4 regions of the Deinococcus sp. KSM4-11 genome follow, and region 2 is predicted to be linked to each of the others. Evidence: riboswitches for the same ligand, from Rfam matches in the RefSeq annotation. Region 2 holds a riboswitch; each other region holds the start of a gene.

Region 1 (4,741 bases), on a different contig from region 2:
GATCTCGGCGGCGGCGCGAACCGGGTCGCGTTCCGCGAGTTTGCCCGCCAGTTCGCTTTTCAGCACGATCACGCTGAGGGTATGGCCCAGCAGGTCGTGCAGGTCGCGGGCGATGCGTTCGCGTTCCGCGTCGGCGGCGAGGCGTTCCTTCTCGGCCTGCACCTGCACGAGCCGGGCGTCGGCGATGTTGCGCCGGAACGAGGCGTGGTTGGCGTACGCGGCGACCAGCGTGAACACCATGTTCGGCGCGAGCCACGCCAGATCGTCCAGGCCGTAGCGCCCCTGCCAGAAGGGCGCCACCATGATCGCCACGTTCAGGAAGGCCAGCCACAGCGCCGCTCCCACCCGCGCCTGGAACCCGATGATGCTGCCGCCGTAGATCAGGAAGGCCGTAGCCGTGCCCCCGATCACGGGCGCCAGCACAACGTACGCTAGCAGGGCGTAGACCCAGCCCGCCACGGCCCAGCGCGTGGCGTGACCGGGCGTCCGGACGAAAAACACCCGCGCGTACACGGCCACGAAGCCCGCCATGACGCTCCAGAACAGCGCCCAGTGCGCCAGGGGGCGCGGGTGGTCGAAGAACCCGATCACTGGATAGGCCAGGAACACCAGCCACAGCAGCGGGAACCATGCCCACACGGTTCTGCGCTGCGCTCCCCTCATGTCCACCAGGGTACCCTCCCCGCATGTGTCAGCGGGGAGGTCGGTGTGGCGGGCGCGGGTCACTGCTCGCGGGCCTCGTCCTTACGAAAACCCCACGCGGCCAGCGCGCCGAACACGAGCGTGAAGGCGGCCAGCGCCAGCCAGTGCGTGGCCTCGCCGGACGTCTGACCGACGACCGTGCCACGCGCGACCGCGCCCAGGTGGTACGCGGGCAGGTACGGCGCGAGCTTCTGCACGAAGGCCGGCATCTGATCCAGCGGCGTGAACAGGCCCGACGCGAAGGACATCAGCACGCTCACGAGGTTCGCGGTGATCTGCGCGCCGGTCGGCGTGACCAGGAAGCCGATGCACAGGCCCAACGCGATCAGCGGAATGATGCCCAGCAGCAGCTTGCCCAGCAGCAGCAGCGCCAGGCCCACCGGAATGGTCACGCCGCCGGTGAAGTGCGCGAAGGTGTACAGCACGGCCAGGCTCAGGGCGCTGAAGCACAGCGCGGCCAGCAGCTTCCCGGCGAAGTACAGCGCCGTGGGCATGGGCGACGCGCGCAGCAGCCGCAGCCACCCGCCCGTGCGTTCCAGCGCCACGGCCGACCCGAACGAGAACATCGACAGCGAGAGCAGCGAGTACGCGCCGAAGTTCACCAGGATCAGCGGCCCGACCTTGAACCCCTGATCCGTCGTCTCGTTCACGGCGCTCAGGCCGAACAGCGAGAAGAAGATGACCGGAAAGCCGATGGTGCCCACCGCGAACATCGGGTTGCGCAGCATGCGCCGCAGCTCCGCCAGGGCCAGGGTGCCCAGCGCCGGCAGCAGCGGCGCGCGGCGGGCGGAGGGGGCGGGCGTGGGCAGGCTGACGGTCTGGGCAGGCTGGACAGTGCGGGAGGTCATGCGGTCACTTCCTTGGTGGCAGAGGAGCTGGTCTGGGCAGGAGGCGTGGCGGTCAAGTTCAGGAAGGCGTCCTCCAGGCTGGCGCGGCTGACCTCCAGTTCCGTGAAGGGCGTGCCCTGGCGGATCAGGGCGGTCAGCAGCGCCTCGGGCGTGCGGGTGCGCAGATCCGCGTGCCCGTGGGCATCCACCTCGGCCGAGTCCACCCCCGGCAGGCGGTGCAGCTCGGCCAGCACGAGGTCGCTCGTGAAGCGCACTCGCGCGCCGCCCGCCTGGGAACGCAGCTGTTCCGGCGTGCCGTCGGCCAGCACCGCGCCCGCGTTCATCACGATCACGCGGTCGGCGGCGCGCTCGGCTTCCTCCAGGTAGTGCGTGGTGAGCAGGATCGTGCGGCCCGCGTCCTTCAGTTCCGTCACGGCCACCCAGAACGCCTGCCGGCTCTGCGCGTCCATGCCGGTCGTCGGCTCGTCGATCAGCAGCACCTCCGGGTTGCCCACCACGGCCAGCGCGAAGGCCAGCCGCCGCTTCTGCCCGCCGGACAGCGCGCCCGCCCGCCGCCCGGCCACGCTCCCCAGGTCGGCGAGCGCCAGGGCCTGGGACGCGGCCAGCGGGGCGGGGTAGAAGCGCGCGAACAGTTCCACGGCCTCGCTCACCTTCAGCGCGGGCGGCAGGGCACTCTCCTGCGGCATGGAACCGATGCGGCGGCGCACGTCGTCCTGCCGTGGGTTGCCGCCCAGCACACGCACCTGCCCGGCCGTGGGTGCGCCCAGGCCCAGCATCAGCGAGATCGCCGTGGTCTTCCCGGCGCCGTTCGGCCCGAGCAGCGCCGTCAGTTCCCCGGCGCGGATGTCCAGGTTCAGGCCGCGCAGGGCCGTGACCTTCCCGAAGGTCTTGTCCACGTTCCGCAGCTCGATCGCGTTCGTCATGCCCACAGGGTGCGCTCCGGCCCGCCGCGTTCCCAGTGCCGCGTGTCAGGCGCCCGGGGTGACAGTTGTCACGCCCACCATGGGAAGCCGGTTCCGCCCGGCGTCAGGAACGCGGAGGAACCGGTGAGGTGTGGGCTTGCGGTGACGGAGTCGATGACGTAACCGCGCGGGCGCGGGCCTACTTGCTGATGTCCACCTGAAAGTCCTGCGTGTACTCCGTGACGTTGCGGGCGCTGTCGAACACCTGCACGGTCACCGTGTGCTTGCCATTGTCCTGGGCCCCGAAGAATTTCGCGTAGGAGTTGTACGCCGTGTTGTCGTTCACGAAGGGCTTCCCGTCGATGTTCAGCACGACCCGCGCCACGTTCACGTCGTCACGGGTGGACAGCTGGAAGAACACGTTCCCCGCTTCCCGCAGCGTCTGCGGGAACATCATCATGCTGACCTTCGGGGCCTGCGTGTCCGTCGTGGTCGTGGCCGCGCCCTGCACCGTCTGGCCCGAGACGGTCTGGGCGGGGGCCTGCATGCTGCCACAGCTGGTGGCGAACAGGGCGATCAGGGCGGAGATGACGAGTGCTTTCATGGTGGACTCCAGGGAACAGGTCACGGCCCGGCTCACGCCCTGGACTCAAGGCGGAACGGTCGGTGAAGTGGGAACGACGGAGCACGCCGCGCCGGTCGTCAGGAACGCCGGGGGTGCTGGGAACGGCCGTGAAGCCGCTCTCCGGATCGGTGCTGGGTGGCCGCAGGGGACGCTGACCGCAGGGGTCAGGTCAGGGGCGCGGGCTCACTGCACGCGGGTTCGGCGCGCGGCACTCAGGTGAGCGGCGCAGCCTGGTTGTGGATCTGGGGGCAGGGCGACAGCATGGGCGTGTCGAAGCATCTGGGAACTCCTCTTGCAGCGTGAGCCGCAGAGTATAGGGCCGAACCTTCACCGGAAGGCAAAAGTAAGGCTGTCGAAAAGCCGGTCGCACCACTAGCTCCACGTGTCCCAGGTGCCCGCATACAGGATCACGCTTCATCGCTTCTTCCCGCCTGGTGGTTCTCCAGCGAGGCTTTGATCTTGCCGCAAGCCCTCTTACAAGCCTCGCACTGCCCAGACTGGCCCGACTTCATGATCGGACATGGTGGTTTGTTAAAGTCGGCTGCCGACCACACGGGCCGGTCATGACCATCGGTATTTCCCGCACCCAGCGCGGGCGGATGACCGGACAGGCATGCCGTTCCAGAGGGGCCAGACCCAGGACGATCCGGGGTCGGAGCCGGGCATCATGAAGACGGTGCCGGCGGGTGGGGCCCAGCGTCTGACAGAATGTGCTGTCCATGACAACGTTTACACCATGCCCCCGTGCGCCGTGAGGTCGTGTGGCCTGGGGTACGGTCGGCCATCGTCTCGTGCGGCGCCCTAGCTTCCGCGTGGGCCGCCGGGCGCAGGACTCGGTACAGTGGGCAGCATTGGCCGCGCCCCGACCGGGCCGCGCGGCGCACGGGAGGAAAGAGCCATGAAGTACGTTTCCACGCGCGGCGCGCAGTCCCTGGGCCGCTTCTCGGATGTCCTGCTTTCGGGCCTCGCCCCGGACGGCGGCCTCGCCATGCCCGAGTTCATCCCCACCTTCGGGCCGCAGGAACTCGAGGCCCTGCGCGGCCTGCCGTACCCGGAACTGGCCTTCGCGGTCATGCGGCCCTTCATCGACGACGTACCCGAGCACGACCTGCGCAGGATCCTGCATGTCACGTACGCGCCGGACGTCTTTCACAGCAAGGACATCACGCCGCTGACCCCGCTCGGAACCTCGGGCCTGTACCTGCTGGAACTCAGCAACGGACCGTCCCTGGCATTCAAGGACATCGCCATGCAGTTCCTGGGCCACATGTTCGAGTACGTGCTCGAAGCCCGTGACGAGCGCCTGAACATCCTCGGCGCGACCAGCGGCGACACCGGCAGCGCCGCCGAGTACGCCATGCTCGGCAAGGGCCGCGTGAACGTGTTCATGCTCTCCCCGCACGGCCGCATGAGCGCCTTCCAGCAGGCACAGATGTTCAGCCTGACCGAACCCAACATCTTCAACATCGCCCTGGAAGGCGTGTTCGACGACTGCCAGGATCTCGTGAAGGCCGTGAACGCCGACGCGGACTTCAAGGCCCGCTTCGAGATCGGAGCCGTGAACTCCATCAACTGGGCGCGGGTGCTGGCGCAGGCCGTGTATTACTTCAAGGCCTACTTCGCCCTGAACCTGCCCGCCGGTACAGAAGTGGACTTCAGCGTGC
Region 2 (4,741 bases):
GGCGAGGAGGCTGTCCAGGTTCGATGCGTCGTCGGGATAACGTGCGAATCCGATGCTGGGACGCATCTGAAGTTCGACGTCATTGAGGAAAAAAGGCTCGTCGAAGATCCGCACGATCTGCTGGGCCAGGTTCAACAAATCGTCAGAATCGGCCTGCAGCAGGAGCACGAATTCGTCGCCGCCGGTGCGCGCGACCGTATCGTGTGGCGACAGGGCCAGCGGCAGCCGGGCGGCAACCTCTTTGAGCAGCAGGTCGCCGATGTGATGACCGTAGGTGTCGTTGACGGCTTTGAATTTGTTGAGATCCATCACGCCCACGGCCAGCCCGCTGCCGTGGGCCGCCGCTTCTCTGAGGGCGATGCGCGCGCGTTCAGAGAGCAGCAGGCGGTTGGGGAGCCCCGTCAGGGCGTCGTAGAGTGCCAGCCGTTCGAGTTCCTGCAGGCGGCTGGCTTGTTCGCGCTCGAGTTGTTCTTTGGCTTCGCGTTCAGCGGCGTAGCGGGCCTGTTCGTTCTTCAGCCATAGACGGTCGCGCTCCAATTCGCTCCTGGCCGCGACTTCACGGGTACGTTGGTCGGCTTCAGCGCGCAGCACCTCCGATTCGGCCGCGTGCGCCCGGCGGAGGGTGGCCAGCGCCTGCGAGAGGTTGCCGCCCTGCTCTTCGGCGCGCGCCTGAAGCGCCAGGATCCGAGCTTCCACCCGAACCCGGCGGCTGGCCCTGGCGTCGGGAAGCGCCGCAGAGAGCAGCACGCACGCTTCTTCCCTTCGGTGCAAGTCGAGCAGAACCTCGCTGGCATCGCAGCGGACATGGAGCGCCAGATCGATATCCGCCTCCGCCGCCGTTAGCGCGGTCTGGAAATGCCTGAGTGCCGATTCCAGGTCACCTTGATCACGCTGTACTTGCCCCAGGCCGTGCCAGGCGCTGGCCGCGAGAGCACCATGGTCGCCTGCCAGCGCCTGAGCGCCGGCCAAGAGGGTCAGCGCTTCGCTGAATTGCCCTTGACGCCGCTGCAGGTCGGCGTGGTTGATCATCACCGTCGCCTCGCCGAACGGTTGAGCGGCGAGGCCTGCAAATGTCAGCGCCCGCGTATACTGGGCATCCGCTTCAACAGGCAACTCGAGGGCGTCGTAACATTTGGCCAGATTGGCGGCCACCACCGCGGCGCGGGCCGGCCCCGCCTGCTGGGCCACCTGGTCAGCGCGCAGCAGATGGTCGAGCGCCAGGTTGAAACTGCCCAGATCGAGTTGTACCGCGCCGAGATTACAGAGCACGCCCGCACAACCGCCCTGGTCTCCCAGCGCCTGACGAATCGAGAGGGCTTCCTCCAGGTGGGCAAGGGCGCTCTGACTCTCGCCGCGTCCGTGTTCGAGGCCGGCCAGAGCGTTCAGGGCGTCAGCCAGGATCGGGTAGGCTCCCAGGCTCCGGGCCGCCGCGACAGCCTGTTCAAAGAGCAGTACCGCCCGCGAATCCTCACTATTCCGGAGCTGACGCGCTTGTTCGAGGAGCACCTGGAGGTGTTGTACTGCATCGTTCACGCTGGAGTCCTTCGCACCATCTGAGGTGCCCAGCGCAGAAAACCTACTGGAGCAGCCGGGAGGCGTCCAGCATAGCGCCTGAGCTCAGTTCAGCAGACAGCCGGCGGGCGTCCTTGCCTTCTGCGAGGGCCAGGGCCAGCGCACCGGTCACCAGCGGCGCAGCAAACGAAGACCCACTGGCATTAACCGTCCGGCCACCCGGATAGGCACTCTGCACGGCCACGCCCGGTGCCAGGACTTCACCACCACGGGTGCTCCAGCCGGGAAAGGTGCCGTCCGTGTTCACGGCGCTGACCGAGACGCCGTACTGCCCGAGCGGGTTCTTTCCGTCCAACGCATTGGCCGGCGACTCGGGTCGGTCACTGCCGTCGTTGCCGCAGGCGGCCACCACCAGCACGCCCCGTGACACAGCATGTTGCAGCGCCGCCCGCACGCCTTCATTGGAAACCGAAGCGGCAATACTCAGATGAATGATCTGTGCGCCCTGATCGACCGCGAAGCGGATCGCGCTGGCGACGTTATCTGCATCGCCGAAGCCGTCGGGGCTCAGCACCCGTACCGGCAGGATCTTTGCTCCTGGAGCGACCTGCCGAAGAACGCCAGCCACCGCCGTGCCGTGCCCATACGCGGGTTCGCTGTCCGTGCCCTGTTCCGAAGGATCAAGGTCGTTGTCCACGAAGTCTCTTCCTGGCAACAGCGCGCCTTTGAGCATCGGGTGCTCCACATCGATGCCGGAGTCGAGCACGGCCACCACCACGCCCTTACCCATCTGATGTGCGTGGGCCTGAGCCACGTCGATCTTTACGGCCTGCAGCAGCTTCGAGTTGGCCGGCATCGGCTGAAAGACGCCGTCGGCCCACCACTTGGCGCCGTCAGCCCACCACTTGGCGCCGTCAGCCCACCACTTGGCGCCGTCAGCCCACCACTTCGCTCCCTCGGTGGTAAAGCCCGCATGATCAACCAACCGCGCCCCAGTGGGAGACGTGGCCGCGAGGCTGGCTGCGACCAGCGTGGACTGCGGATCGGCGGGGTGTGAGGGCAGGCTACTGCAGGCACACAGAAGCAGGCTGCCTGATGTCATCAATATGACGATTGAGCGGATCCGCATGTCAGTCTGCCGCCTCTGCCGACGGGGCGGCCATGTCGAGTTGGTCGAGCAGGGCGCGCACTGCGTTCATGAGACTGTGAATATCGGTGGTCTCCACAACGTTGGTGCAACTGTTGTGGTGGCGCTTTTCGGACATCACCTGTACCCAGATCCGGCCGTCGTCGCACAGGAAGCGGAAGCTGGCCTGATGGCCGGGCAGTGGCGTCCAGCCCAGCTGGAAGTGGAGGCAACGGGTCATGAGTTTCTCGAGCAGCCAGTGGTCGAAGACGCTCAACTGCAGGTTGGCGCCAATAGGCGAGACCAGTTGCGCCGTCCAGTGTTGCAGGTGTGCGGCGCGGTACTCCTGGTAAACCCGCTCGGCCAGGTGGTTAACTTCGGACATCAGCTCATGCACGGCGCTGTCCGTACATGAGTTCTGTGCGTGAAGCTGTGATCCTTGAGGAGCGCGGCCTTCAAAGGCGACGGCCGCGCGGGCGCAGCTGCCGTCAAAGTGAATCTGAAGAGACAGATCGAGGCCCAGGGCCTGAACATTGCGGACAATGGAATTCACGGCGCCTCCTCGGCATCTGCTGGATGCCGCTGCTTGAAGCAGTCAGGAAGAAAGGGGAACTGCGACGAATCGCAGCGTGACGGATAGCCGGTCGCACCACTGGCTCAACGCGTCCCAGGTGCCCGTATACAGGACCGCGTTTCTTAGCCTCTATCAGACAAGATCCCGAAGGGCCGTGCTGATACGGTCTACCTTACGAATAAAAATACCCGCCCGCAAGCTGCTCCCTGAATCATAAAGACGAGGGGCGCTGAAAAGTACAATGGATTAAGCCGACCCCGGAAGTGTAGCCAGGTCAGCTTGGCGGCCCCTGTTGGGGTGACCTGAACCCGGAAAACCTGGCCACGTGAGAATGCAGGGTCTGGCACACTTGGCGTGCGGATCACGACTCCTCCCATAGGCAAGCAACTCTGGCCCTTGAGTTCCACCCTGCTGTAGTGAACCGCGTGTAGAAGCCTGCATACCGACGTTTGACAACTGCCTGCCCCCGTCCATCCCGTACGCCGAACCTTGACGAGGGTGGTCTTGCCCGCTCTGTTCACCCCGACGAGCGCCGTGGTTTCCCCGGCCCACAGGGTCAGGTGCTCGAAGACCGCCCGTCCCGCGCCCGGATAGGTGAATGACACGTCCTCGAGCGCCAGCGTGTGGGCCGGCGCCGCAGGGCGCGGGCGTGGGGACGGTGGAGCCGTTATGCTGGGACGCTGCCTGAGGAACTCCAGCAGGTGACTGCTGCACCGTTCCCGCTTCCCACCGTCGTCACCATCAGCAACGGGCAGTCAGGCTCTGGCGCGAGGTCAGGCCGCATGCGCTTTTGACGCTCCTCCGTCTTCCTGAATCCAACAACTTGCCATAACCGCAACCCGGTAATGGAATTGATCCGGGTTTTTTGGTCGATACCATTCGACCTGTAACTCGCCATCCCCCATTAAATGAAGACGTATGTCACTTAGAAGGAGTAAGCTGCGTGAAGCAACCTATCCTCACTTCAGGGGCTTGACACTGCTCTGGGGGTATTTACGCTTCATGTCCGACCTACTGATTTTTATTTCCACACCTTAAACGCTCTTCCTTCATCCCTTGCAATCCTCGATTGCCATGGGGAAATTCTGGAAGTGAATGCTACGTGGCGACAGTTCGCTGATGCCAACGGGCTCACCACGCCTCGATACGCGGTGGGAGTCAACTACCTCCACATCTGTGACTTGACCGACTCACCAGAGGCCAAGGCAGCCGCGCAGGGCATTCGCCATGTTCTCGCTGGGGTGGCCACGGAATACGTTCAGGTGTACTCCTGCCACGCTCCGCACAAGGCACGCTGGTTCCAGTTGCGAGTCGCGCGCATCGACGAGGGGTCAGCCATTCTGGTCGTCCATGAGGACGTGACCGAACGTACGCAGGCTGAAGAACAATTGCGGGAAAACATGGAGTTTTCTCGGGGTTTGCTGGAAAGCAGTCCGGACTGCGTTAAGCTCCTCAACCTCCAGGGCGAGCTCCTCTGGATGAGTGAGGGGGGACAGCGGCTCATGGAAGTTGAGGATTTTGAGCAGTTG
Region 3 (4,741 bases), on a different contig from region 2:
CTCCGTGCGGGTGGGCCTGACGGGTGTGCCGGGCGTAGGCAAGAGCACCTTCATCGAGGCGCTGGGCGTGCGGCTGGCCGATCAGGGACGGCGGGTGGCGGTGCTGGCCGTGGATCCCAGTTCGGCACGTACGGGCGGCAGCATTATGGGGGACAAGACGCGCATGCCGCGCCTGACCGTGCATCCCCGTGCCTTTATCCGGCCCAGTCCGAGCAGCGGCACGCTCGGCGGCGTGGCCCGGCGCACCCGCGAGGCGATCACACTGTGCGAGGCCGCCGGATACGACGTGATCCTGGTCGAGACCGTGGGCGTGGGCCAGAGCGAGACGCAGGTGGCCGCCATGACGGACCTGTTCGTCCTGCTGACCCTCCCGAACGCCGGGGACGAGTTACAGGGCATCAAGCGCGGCATCATGGAACTCGCCGACATCTGCGTGGTGAACAAGGCCGACGTCAGTCCTCAGGCGGCGGTGCGCGCCCAGACGGAACTCCGCACCGCGCTGACCCTGCTCACGCCGCATGCCGCGCCGTGGCGGCCCGTGGCGCTGCGGGCCTCCGCCCTGACCGGCGAGGGGCTGGAGGCCGTATGGGAGACCGTGGAACGCTATACGCACGCCACCGACCTGACGGCAAAACGCCACACGCAGACTGCCCAGTGGTTCGACGACCTGCTGCGCGAGGCCGCGTGGCGGGCCTTCCGGGAGGGGCTGGACACGCAGCGCCTGCAGGCCGTCCGGCTTCAGGTGCAGGCGGGCACCCTGACGGCCGTGCAGGGAGTGGCCGCGCTCCTGGCACGGCCTGCATGACGAGCCTCCCCTCCTGAGAGGTATCAGCTCCGCGTGGCGGGAATGATCGCCAGCGTGCAGCGCGACGTACAGACAGCCCGGCCCTGCCCGTCCACGATGTCGATCTGCCAGACCTGGGTACTGCGGCCCTGGTGGATGGCCGTGGCCGTGGCCGTGACGAGGCCGCTGCGGACGCCGCGCAGGTGATTGGCGTTGATTTCCAGCCCCACGGCGGTCAAGCCCTGGTCGGCCACGCTGAGGTGGGCGCCGAGGCTGGCGACAGTCTCCGCCAGGGCGACGCTGGCCCCGCCGTGCAGCAGGCCCATGGGCTGATGGGTGCGGGCCTCGACGGGCATGGTGGCGACGACGCGGGTGCCGCTGACCTCCAGCATTTGAATACCGAGGTGGTCGATGAGCGTGTCGGTGGTGCTGAGCATCCGGGGATCGGTTTCGGTCATGGCGTGGCTCCTTCGCGGCGGGCGGCCTCGGGGCGCAGGATCAGGCAGGTGGTGGTGGCGGTGGCGCACAGGCGATCCCCGGCGTCCAGCAGGCGGGCCTCGGCGGTGGCGATCTGCCGGGAGACGCTGACGACCTCGGCGGTGGCGCGCACCTCGCCCATGCCGGCCAGCAGGGGCCGCAGGTACCGGACGCTGAGTTCCAGGGTGGTGTAGCCGACGCCGGCGGGCAGCCGCGTGTGGATGGCACAGCCCAGCGCGGAGTCAAGCAGCGTGGCGAACACGCCGCCGTGGACGCTGCCGATGGGGTTGTAGTGAAATTCCTGCGGGGTCATGCGGAAGGTGACCCTGCCCGGCTGGATGTCGTCCTCTTGGGCGAGCGTGAAGTCCAGGCTGTCGGCGATCGGTGGAGCGGGGTAGTCGCCGCGGGCCATGGCCCGCAGGTAGTCCAGGCCGCTCATTCGGCGGGCCGCGTCCGCGCCGCCGAGGGGGTCGCCCCAGGTATACGTGCGGGTGCGCTGCGGTGAGGTCATCATGGTCTCCAGCGTGGAGAGGGGTTCCGGGCTGTCATGGGTTCAGAGTATGACGCTTATCATATTTCCGTCCAGTGTCGGGACGTCTCCACACAGGGTGATGGGGTGCGTGAAAGGCCGTCTGGCAGGCGGCTGGCGCCTGGGTGAGAATCCTGTCAGAGCCCCGTCGACAGACTGGCAGCAACCAGAGGTTCACTTTGGCCGGTGACGTCCGTCACCCGATGCCCTCGGAGGCCATGACCTTCGCCCCCTACCCGGTCACCTGGGGCGAAGCGAGCCAATGGTGAGACCGAACGAGGAGAACCCATGAAGCTCAAGACCCTGGCCTGGCTCAGCGCCGGCCTCCCCCTGCTGGCGAGTTGCGGCAGCATCGTCGGCGCCGCCATCCCGCCCCAGACCATCAGCAACCCCGCCCACCTGAACGGCGCGACGCTCACGAGCTCCAGCCCGCTGACCGTCCAGCGGGTCGGCACGTCCATCCAGTACGACACCAGCTCCACCATCCCGGCCGGCTCCTTCGACGACCTCGATACCTCGTCCATTCCGCTAGGCATCAAGCCCTACGCCGCCGAGATCAAGGCCAGCCTGAAGTCCGTGGTCATGACGGGCGCGTGCGCGATGCCTGCCTCATTCACGCTGACCGTCGATGCCTTCGCCGTGTCGGTGTGGGACTCCTCGAACAAGGCGGGCGCCGTCACCCTCAGCGCCACGCCCAACCTCAACATCGCGGCGACCCGCACGGACTCCGGCGTGGGCACCAGCACCTACTCGCTGGAGGCCAAGAGCGTGTCAGTCGGCAAGGGTGACGCCAATGTCCCCAAGGCCCTGATGATCCTGACCACCGGCGGCAAGAACGACGTCAGCGTCAGCGCCAAGATCAGCGCCGACAACGACGCCATGGCCGGCTGCAGCCTGACCTTCACCCTGGGCGATTCCAGCGCGACCCTCAGCAGCTTCCACTGATCCCGTGCTGACTAGGCCGCCCGCGTCCCCACGCGGGCGGCCTGATCTAGTCGGCCGGCACCGAGGCCAGTTCCATGCTCGGTGTCGCGGGCGATACCCATGGGTTTCCCCTCAGCACGAAGCGCCACGGCAGGGTGCGGCCCTCCCGGATGCCGATCCGGGCCGTGACCTCGACCGCTCCGTCTGGGACGGCGACCGGTGGCCGGTGCAGGTGCAGCGCCGAACTATTCACCACGGTTCCGGCCACCCGCGCAGGCTCCAGTCCCAGGGCGTAGACCAGCTTGGCCGGGCCGTTCGTCAGGTCACGCTCGCGCGTCACGGGCCGGTTCGTGAGCATGTGCCCCAGCCCCTCCAGCGGCTCGATGGCCCGGATCAGCACGCTGGCGGCCACACCCAGGGGGCGGCACGACACCTGCAGGAGCGGGTGCCCGTGCGCCATCCAGAACAGCCAGTGGCCCGGCGCGATGGCCATGTCGGCGGAACGCGCGGCATGGAAGCGCCCGGCCGTACACGCGGGATCGCGTGGACAGTCGTACGCCTCGACCTCCACGATCCTGCCCGTCAGCCGGGCGCCCTGCGCCGTGACGCGGATCAGCGTCCCTCCAAGCAGGTCACGTGCCAGACGAACCGGATCGGCATCGAAGTGATCCGGGCGCAGCGGCTCCGTCATTGGATCGGGCACCCGTGGGGCCGCAGCATTCGCGTCTGGAGTCCTCTGCCCATATCGCCACGATAGCCCGCCGCCCCGGTTCTGCGCCGTGACCTCAGGGGGCCGGTGGAGCAGGACGGGAGCGGCGACGAACGCGGCCCCACAGGTTGAGCTGGGTGGCCACGCGCCGCAGGCGTCCGGCTGGATTCAGCGCGATGCTGCGGGCCAGCCACACGAGGCCGGAGGGCCGCCGGTCGGCCAGCAGGCCCCCAGCGATCCGGTAGGCATTCAGGCTGGCGGACTCCCGCTCGAAGGCCCGCCGGGCGGCGGCCGGTTCAGCATGCCACTCGGCCATGAACTGCTCGAAGGCCAGTCCCTGCTGACCGGTATGGCGCCGGAGGTTGCCGCGCCGGATGAATTCAAGTTCCAGGCGTTGAAGGTGCAGCTTGCGGCCACTCGTACTGCCGGAATGCACCCGGTAGTTCACGAGGCGCTCGGGCAGGGCCAGCACGGGCGCATGGTCGGCCATCCGGCTCCACAGGCCGACGTCCTCGGCGGCGGTCAGCAGTGGAAATCCGCCCACTGACAGCGCCAGCGTCCGGTCGAAGACCACGCTGGCCGCCAGCAGGTAGATGATGGCGTGCTGATCCATCAGCTGCCGGTACTGGACTTCATCCCTGGGGCCCACATCGAAGTACCCGAGGCGGCCACCCGTCGATCCGATCCGGTAGCCGTACGTGCCGAGGGCGGCCAGGTGCGGGTGGGCAGCCAGGTACGTCATCTGCCGCTCCAGCTTGGTGGGCAGGAAGACATCGTCGTGATCAAGCAGGGCCACCCAGCGCGTGTCTGCCAGCTCCATGGCGCGGTTTCTGGCCACCCGCACGCCTGAGTTGGCCTGCTGGATCACCCGGATGCGGGCATCCTCCAGGGCGTGGCGCTGCGCGATCTCGTGGCTCCGGTCGGCACTGCCGTCGTCAATGATCAGGAGCTGCCAGTGCGGGTAGGTCTGGTCGCGGACGCTGCGGATGGTTTCGTCCAGGTGGCGCTCGCCGTTGAAGACGCAGAGGATGACCGTCACGACTTCCGGAGGCATGCCGGCACTGTAGTGGCCCGCCGGTCACGCCGGGTGTCGACTTGCCCGAATTGTCTGACCTCCTGCCTTGTGGCAACGGGGGGCTGAAGCCCCCTCACCGGCTCAGCAGGCCGCCCTCGTAGATCCGGCGGATGGTCGTGTCGATGTCCGGTTCCTGCACCGTGAGGTCACGCACCGGGGCGTGGGCCGTCACGCGGGCGATGGGCGCGGCGGCCGCTCCCGTGAAGGCGTACCGGACGCGGGGGCCAGCGGCGTGCAGCACCT
Region 4 (4,741 bases), on a different contig from region 2:
TTTCGAGAATGACGTTGTCCGAGGCTTCCTGGTATGCGCCGCCGCCGTCGCCGAGCATGATGCCGCCGCCGGTGTAGCTGGCCGAGGGATCACCGGCGTACGCTCCGTTGATCAGGTTGTGGTGGACGCGGATCGGGCTGCCGGCCACGCCGCTGGAGGCGTACAGGTTCACGGTGTCTTCGACGTGGGAGGCGCGGGGCGTTTCATCGACGCGGTTCCAGCCGATGTCCACGCGGGGGGCATTCTGGACGGCGTTCAGCTGCACGAACTGCACGCGGTAGAACTTGCCGTTCTGGAACCCACCGTGGCCGTCGCTGTAGCGGCCTTCGATGTCACGGGCGACGTTCTGGCGCACGGTGATCGTGGTGGGGGTGGCCGCCGTGCCCCGCCAGGCGTTGAGGTAGATCCCGCTGGTGTTGGCGAAGGTATTGCGCTCGATCAGGATGGAGACGAAGCCCTCGGCGCTGACGAACCGGCCGGGCGTGCGGGTGACGTCATTCGGGTTCAGGCCCTGTCCGGTGCAGCCGCGCACGGTCAGGGTGGCATTGGACCACGGGGCCGAGATCAGGATGCCCTTGCCGCGCACCGAGCAGTTCTCGATGATGACGGGTTCCGTCGTCTTGACCGTCACGGCGGGAACCGCCGGGTTGAGGCTCTCCCACGCTCCGGTATACGTGCCGCCCTTGGTGATGGTGATCGGGGCGGCGTAGGTCAGGACGGTGGGAGCCGGAGCCGGAGCCGGTGCGGGCGTCGGAGCCGGGGTGGGCGCGGGCGTCGGTGCGGGAGCGGGCGTCGGAGCCGGAGTGGGATCAGGCGCGGGCGTAGGCGCCGGAGCAGGTGCGGGTGCCGGCGTGGGATCAGGGGCCGGCGTCGGCGCGGGAACAGGATCGGGCGCGGGTGTCGGAGCCGGTGCGGGAGCAGGCGTCGGTGTGGGAGCGGGCGTCGGAGCCGGGGTGGGTGCGGGCGTGGGGGTGGGTGCCGGTACCGTGGCCGGCGGAACCACCAGGTAACAGCTCTTGTTCACGAATTTTGCGGGATCGCTGCCGAAGAACAGGTTGTTGCAGGTGCCGGTGCCCGTCACGGACTTGTAGGCCCAGCGGGTATCCACGCCGTAGCGCACCGTCTGGGTGCCCGTCACGGTGAAGTCGTGGCCTTCCGTGACGAGTTTCACGTAGGTCGTGCCGGCCACATCGGCAGCGGTGGCCGTCGGCGCTGTGGCGATGGGCGCGCAGCCGTGGAGGATGGGCGTGGCCCAGTCGGCGTGGTCGGAGGCGTTGCCGTTGCCGGCGTCCGTGACCACGAGCTGCATGGTGCTCCGGCCGGTGAGGTCGACCTTGATGCTCTTGGTCGCGCTGGCGCCGGTCATGATGCCGGAGTCGTACAGTTTCGTGCTGTCGGAGTACACCTGGAAGATGACCGAGCCCTTCGTGCCCACCTCGTCGTCAACACCGATATCCGCTGTCAAGCTGGTGCAGGTGGCGTCCAGGGCGAAGGTGATCTTCGAATTGGCGTGCACGCCGTAGCCGGTGGTGTACGTCTTCCCGGCCAGGGTGAGGTTGCGGCCGTCACCGGCCACGTTCTGGCCGTTGCTCTTGTTGAGTTCGACTGGGCCGTACCCGTTGGTGGCGGACGTCCAGATGGCGCCGCTCAGGGGATTGTCGCCGCTCTTGAGGGCGAGGGCTTCCGCGTAGAGGGGCGTGTCCGTGGTCACGTCCGCGCCGGTCGGCAGCGTGGCGTCCTCGGCCGCCGGGACGCTGGCTTCCGCGGGGACGTCCGGAGTGGAACTGGAACAGGCGGCCAGGGACATTGCGAGTGTGAAGGCGAGCAGCGTGGCAGAAACAGGGGCACGGGAAGAGCGGAAAACGTTCATGAGGTACCTTCCTTCGGTAGCCCGGCGGACTCGATGAGCGAGTTCCGTGGCTTTGCGTCCCTTCCTCACGGAAGGTTTGCCGTTTCGGTGATAGGTCTCGGATGACGCGGATGCGTCTGCTCTCTGACGGGTTCATGATGCTCAACGCTTCACGACACTTTCATCACATTAAGAGTGGGCTGAAGAAAGCTTCATGAAGTCCTCGTGCGTGAAGATGGGAGCCACGCGCTCAGGCTGCGTTCCCACTGGAACGGAGTGGAGAGGGTTCCTCGTCATGCTTCACTTCGTTAAGAAGGTGAGATTGGGCCGTCAGAAGCCTGTCAGGAATCCAGCGTGTCGTCATTGCCCGTTTCCAGGGCAAACGGCCGGGGATGACGTCTGAGCCGACATTTCCCGATTTCATGGCTCCAGGCGTCCCCCATTCAGGGGCGTGTCATGGGCTGGATAAATACTTGGATTCTTGAGGTGCAATCTGACAACCGCCAGTCGGGTGTACCGTGACGCCATACATGCTGAATGTGGCGTGCTAAGTGGCTCCAAGCGTCTGCCAACTCGCCTGACCTGGCCGGGTGACTTCAGATTGAAAACGGAATCTGACCTCAGGTGACTCTCAGGCACTTCACCGGGCAGAAGTGGTCGAGGTTCGGCGGATTCCAGAGCGGTGATGTAAGCGGGACGCCGTAGGTCTCTGCGTGGCCCGACTCCCCGACCCGGCGCCTGCGAGCCATTGGATGGCGCCCCACTTCCTTGAGGTCACTGACCTTCGCAATCGTTGGCTGGATTGTCCGAGCAGAACGGACTCCGCATGGATGAAGCCGCGCTCGCAGATGGCTGGCGCGGCCTCACACTGGGCTTTCGAAAAGGCTCAGCCAGGGGTGCCGGCCAGTCTGCCCCGAAGTTGCTGCAGACTGGTGCGCGCCATCTGCTGCAGTTCGCTGGGCGGCCCGAGCAGAACGACACCCGCCAGCACGGCCGCACCGAGGAGGAGTTCCGTTACGAACAGGAGCGGGAGGGGAACATTGATGGCCCTGAGGGTGAAGACGACGGCGGCTGTCAGCAGGGCCGAGCCCACGAAATAGAGGCCGCCCAGCCCGTACGACAGGGCAATCTCACGGCCGCTGCCTCCGATGATCTGGCGGGCCACGAAGGCGTAGGCGACGCTACGCACCATGCTGGCTGCCACGAGCACGATGGCAATCTGTTCAACCTGCCCGCCCAGGCGGTAGGTCGTCCAGAAGGCTGTGGCCAGGGCGACGAAGTACACCGCCTGAATGGCGATCTTCACATTCAGGCGTGCCGTGGCCTCTGCCAGCACGGCCGAGAGGTTGGTGAGGACGGCAAAGGGAATAAACAGCGCGAAGGTCTGCATCAGCGTGATGGAATCGAGGTACTGGGGGCCGAGCATGACCTTCACGATTTCGGGCGCGTCGATGATGATGCAGCCGGCGGCGCTGAAGATCACCAGTGCCATCGCGCGCAGGCCCGACAGATAGGCGCGGCGCAGGCGTTCGGGTTCATCCTGCACGGCACTGAACGATGGCGCCAGTACCCTCGAGAGGCTCATGGCGAAGTTCGTGGCGGGCATGGCCAGCGTGCTGAACGTCCGGCTGTAGGTGCCCAGTGCCGCTTTCGAGTAGAACTTCGCGATCAGGAAGGTGTCCAGGCTGGCGCTGATGAACTCCAGGAAGTTGATCACCGTGGCCCGCATCCCGAAGGTGTACAGACCCTGGTAGGCCGACACGCGGAAGATCGGCCGCAGCGTGTGCCGGGTGGCCGAGTACAGGATCACGAGCTGGATCAGGCCCTGCGCGACGGCACTGATCACGAGGCTCTGCGCGCCGTAGCCGAGATAGGCCGCGCCCAGGCCCAGCAGGCCGTGCCCGAGGATGTACGAACTGAGTTCCGCCGTGACGAGCGGCTTGAAGCGCAGGGCCCGCCGGAGCAGGCTGGCCGACAGCGTGTTCGCGCCGTACAGCACGTATACACACGCGTACCCGCGGAACACCGGCGCGACATCCGGGTTCTTGAAGAATTCCGCTGCGAAGGGCGCCGCCAGCCACGCCAGAGCGGTGGCGACGAGGCCCAGCGCCATCGACGAGGTGAGCCCGGCCCGGATGTCGTCCTGACTCAGGGAGGACTTCTGCACGATGGCCTGACCGATCCCAAGGTCCGCGATGAACTGTCCGAACCGCTGGAGCAGCGATGCCGTCGCCCAGATCCCGAACTGTTCCTTGGTCAGGAGACGCGACAGGATCGCCGCGAAGAACAGTTGCAGGCTCAGGCTGGTAAACATGGAGAAATAACTCCACTTGATGGCATTGACTGTTTTTGACTTGAGGCTACTCACGCGCATCCTGATCATAGTTGAATGGAGCGTCGTGCCGCGCCGCGCGGTCTGACCTGGTCGCCGGCAACAGGCGTTGGTACAGGTCGAGATACGCCTGAGCTTGCTGGTCGAAGGTATACGTTTTCATGACATGCGCCCGGGACTGCGTGGCCAGTCGCTCTGGATCCGGCGAATCCAGCACATATTCGAGACCGGCCGCGAGGTCGGCGATATCGAGTGGGACAGCCTGATATCCATGTTCGAGGTGCGTGACGATCTCGGCCGTTCCCGTCCCCCGGAGGCATACAACGGGGGTGCCGCAGGCCATGGATTCCATGGCGACCTTCCCGAAGGCCTCTTCCAGTGAGGGCATGGCCGTCACCTCGGACGCCGCGTACAGCTGGCCCATGGTGCGGTCGTCATTGATCATGCCGAGGAACCGGGTCGGAATGGGCATCTCGGGAAGGTCACCATAGACGGGGCCGCCCACGAGCAGTTCCAGCCGATCGGCGTCGGGGCGGCGGGCCAGGATCTCCAGGGCCTCG

The links. Region 2 has a riboswitch for cyclic di-GMP ahead of E7T09_RS20350 (hypothetical protein). Riboswitches for the same ligand answer to the same signal wherever they lie in the genome.
Region 1: linked by a shared signal. The riboswitch ahead of E7T09_RS21520 (Ig-like domain-containing protein) and the one ahead of E7T09_RS20350 (hypothetical protein) in region 2 are both predicted to bind cyclic di-GMP.
Region 3: linked by a shared signal. The riboswitch ahead of E7T09_RS05780 (hypothetical protein) and the one ahead of E7T09_RS20350 (hypothetical protein) in region 2 are both predicted to bind cyclic di-GMP.
Region 4: linked by a shared signal. The riboswitch ahead of E7T09_RS22085 (NPCBM/NEW2 domain-containing protein) and the one ahead of E7T09_RS20350 (hypothetical protein) in region 2 are both predicted to bind cyclic di-GMP.

Annotation. Positions count from the first base shown of each region.
Region 1 is NZ_SSNX01000012.1:53,023-57,763, forward strand. Features, by position in the region: gene E7T09_RS21505 (sensor histidine kinase) at 1-663, opposite strand, end outside; gene E7T09_RS21510 (ABC transporter permease) at 723-1,550, opposite strand; gene E7T09_RS21515 (ABC transporter ATP-binding protein) at 1,547-2,473, opposite strand; gene E7T09_RS21520 (Ig-like domain-containing protein) at 2,652-3,056, opposite strand; cyclic di-GMP riboswitch class II at 3,427-3,511, opposite strand; gene thrC (threonine synthase) at 3,976-4,741, shown strand, end outside.
Region 2 is NZ_SSNX01000010.1:93,227-97,967, forward strand. Features, by position in the region: gene E7T09_RS20340 (EAL domain-containing protein) at 1-1,533, opposite strand, end outside; gene E7T09_RS20345 (S8 family serine peptidase) at 1,577-2,641, opposite strand; gene E7T09_RS20350 (hypothetical protein) at 2,643-3,191, opposite strand; cyclic di-GMP riboswitch class II at 3,268-3,352, opposite strand; gene E7T09_RS20355 (EAL domain-containing protein) at 4,196-4,741, shown strand, end outside.
Region 3 is NZ_SSNX01000001.1:1,151,742-1,156,482, forward strand. Features, by position in the region: gene meaB (methylmalonyl Co-A mutase-associated GTPase MeaB) at 1-805, shown strand, start outside; gene E7T09_RS05770 (hotdog fold thioesterase) at 829-1,242, opposite strand; gene E7T09_RS05775 (PaaI family thioesterase) at 1,239-1,775, opposite strand; cyclic di-GMP riboswitch class II at 1,993-2,076, shown strand; gene E7T09_RS05780 (hypothetical protein) at 2,079-2,735, shown strand; gene E7T09_RS05785 (DNA-3-methyladenine glycosylase) at 2,782-3,405, opposite strand; gene E7T09_RS05790 (glycosyltransferase family A protein) at 3,500-4,477, opposite strand; gene E7T09_RS05795 (ATP-binding cassette domain-containing protein) at 4,572-4,741, opposite strand, start outside.
Region 4 is NZ_SSNX01000002.1:516,602-521,342, forward strand. Features, by position in the region: gene E7T09_RS22085 (NPCBM/NEW2 domain-containing protein) at 1-1,870, opposite strand, end outside; cyclic di-GMP riboswitch class I at 1,883-1,961, opposite strand; gene E7T09_RS09430 (lipopolysaccharide biosynthesis protein) at 2,736-4,217, opposite strand; gene E7T09_RS09435 (glycosyltransferase) at 4,210-4,741, opposite strand, start outside.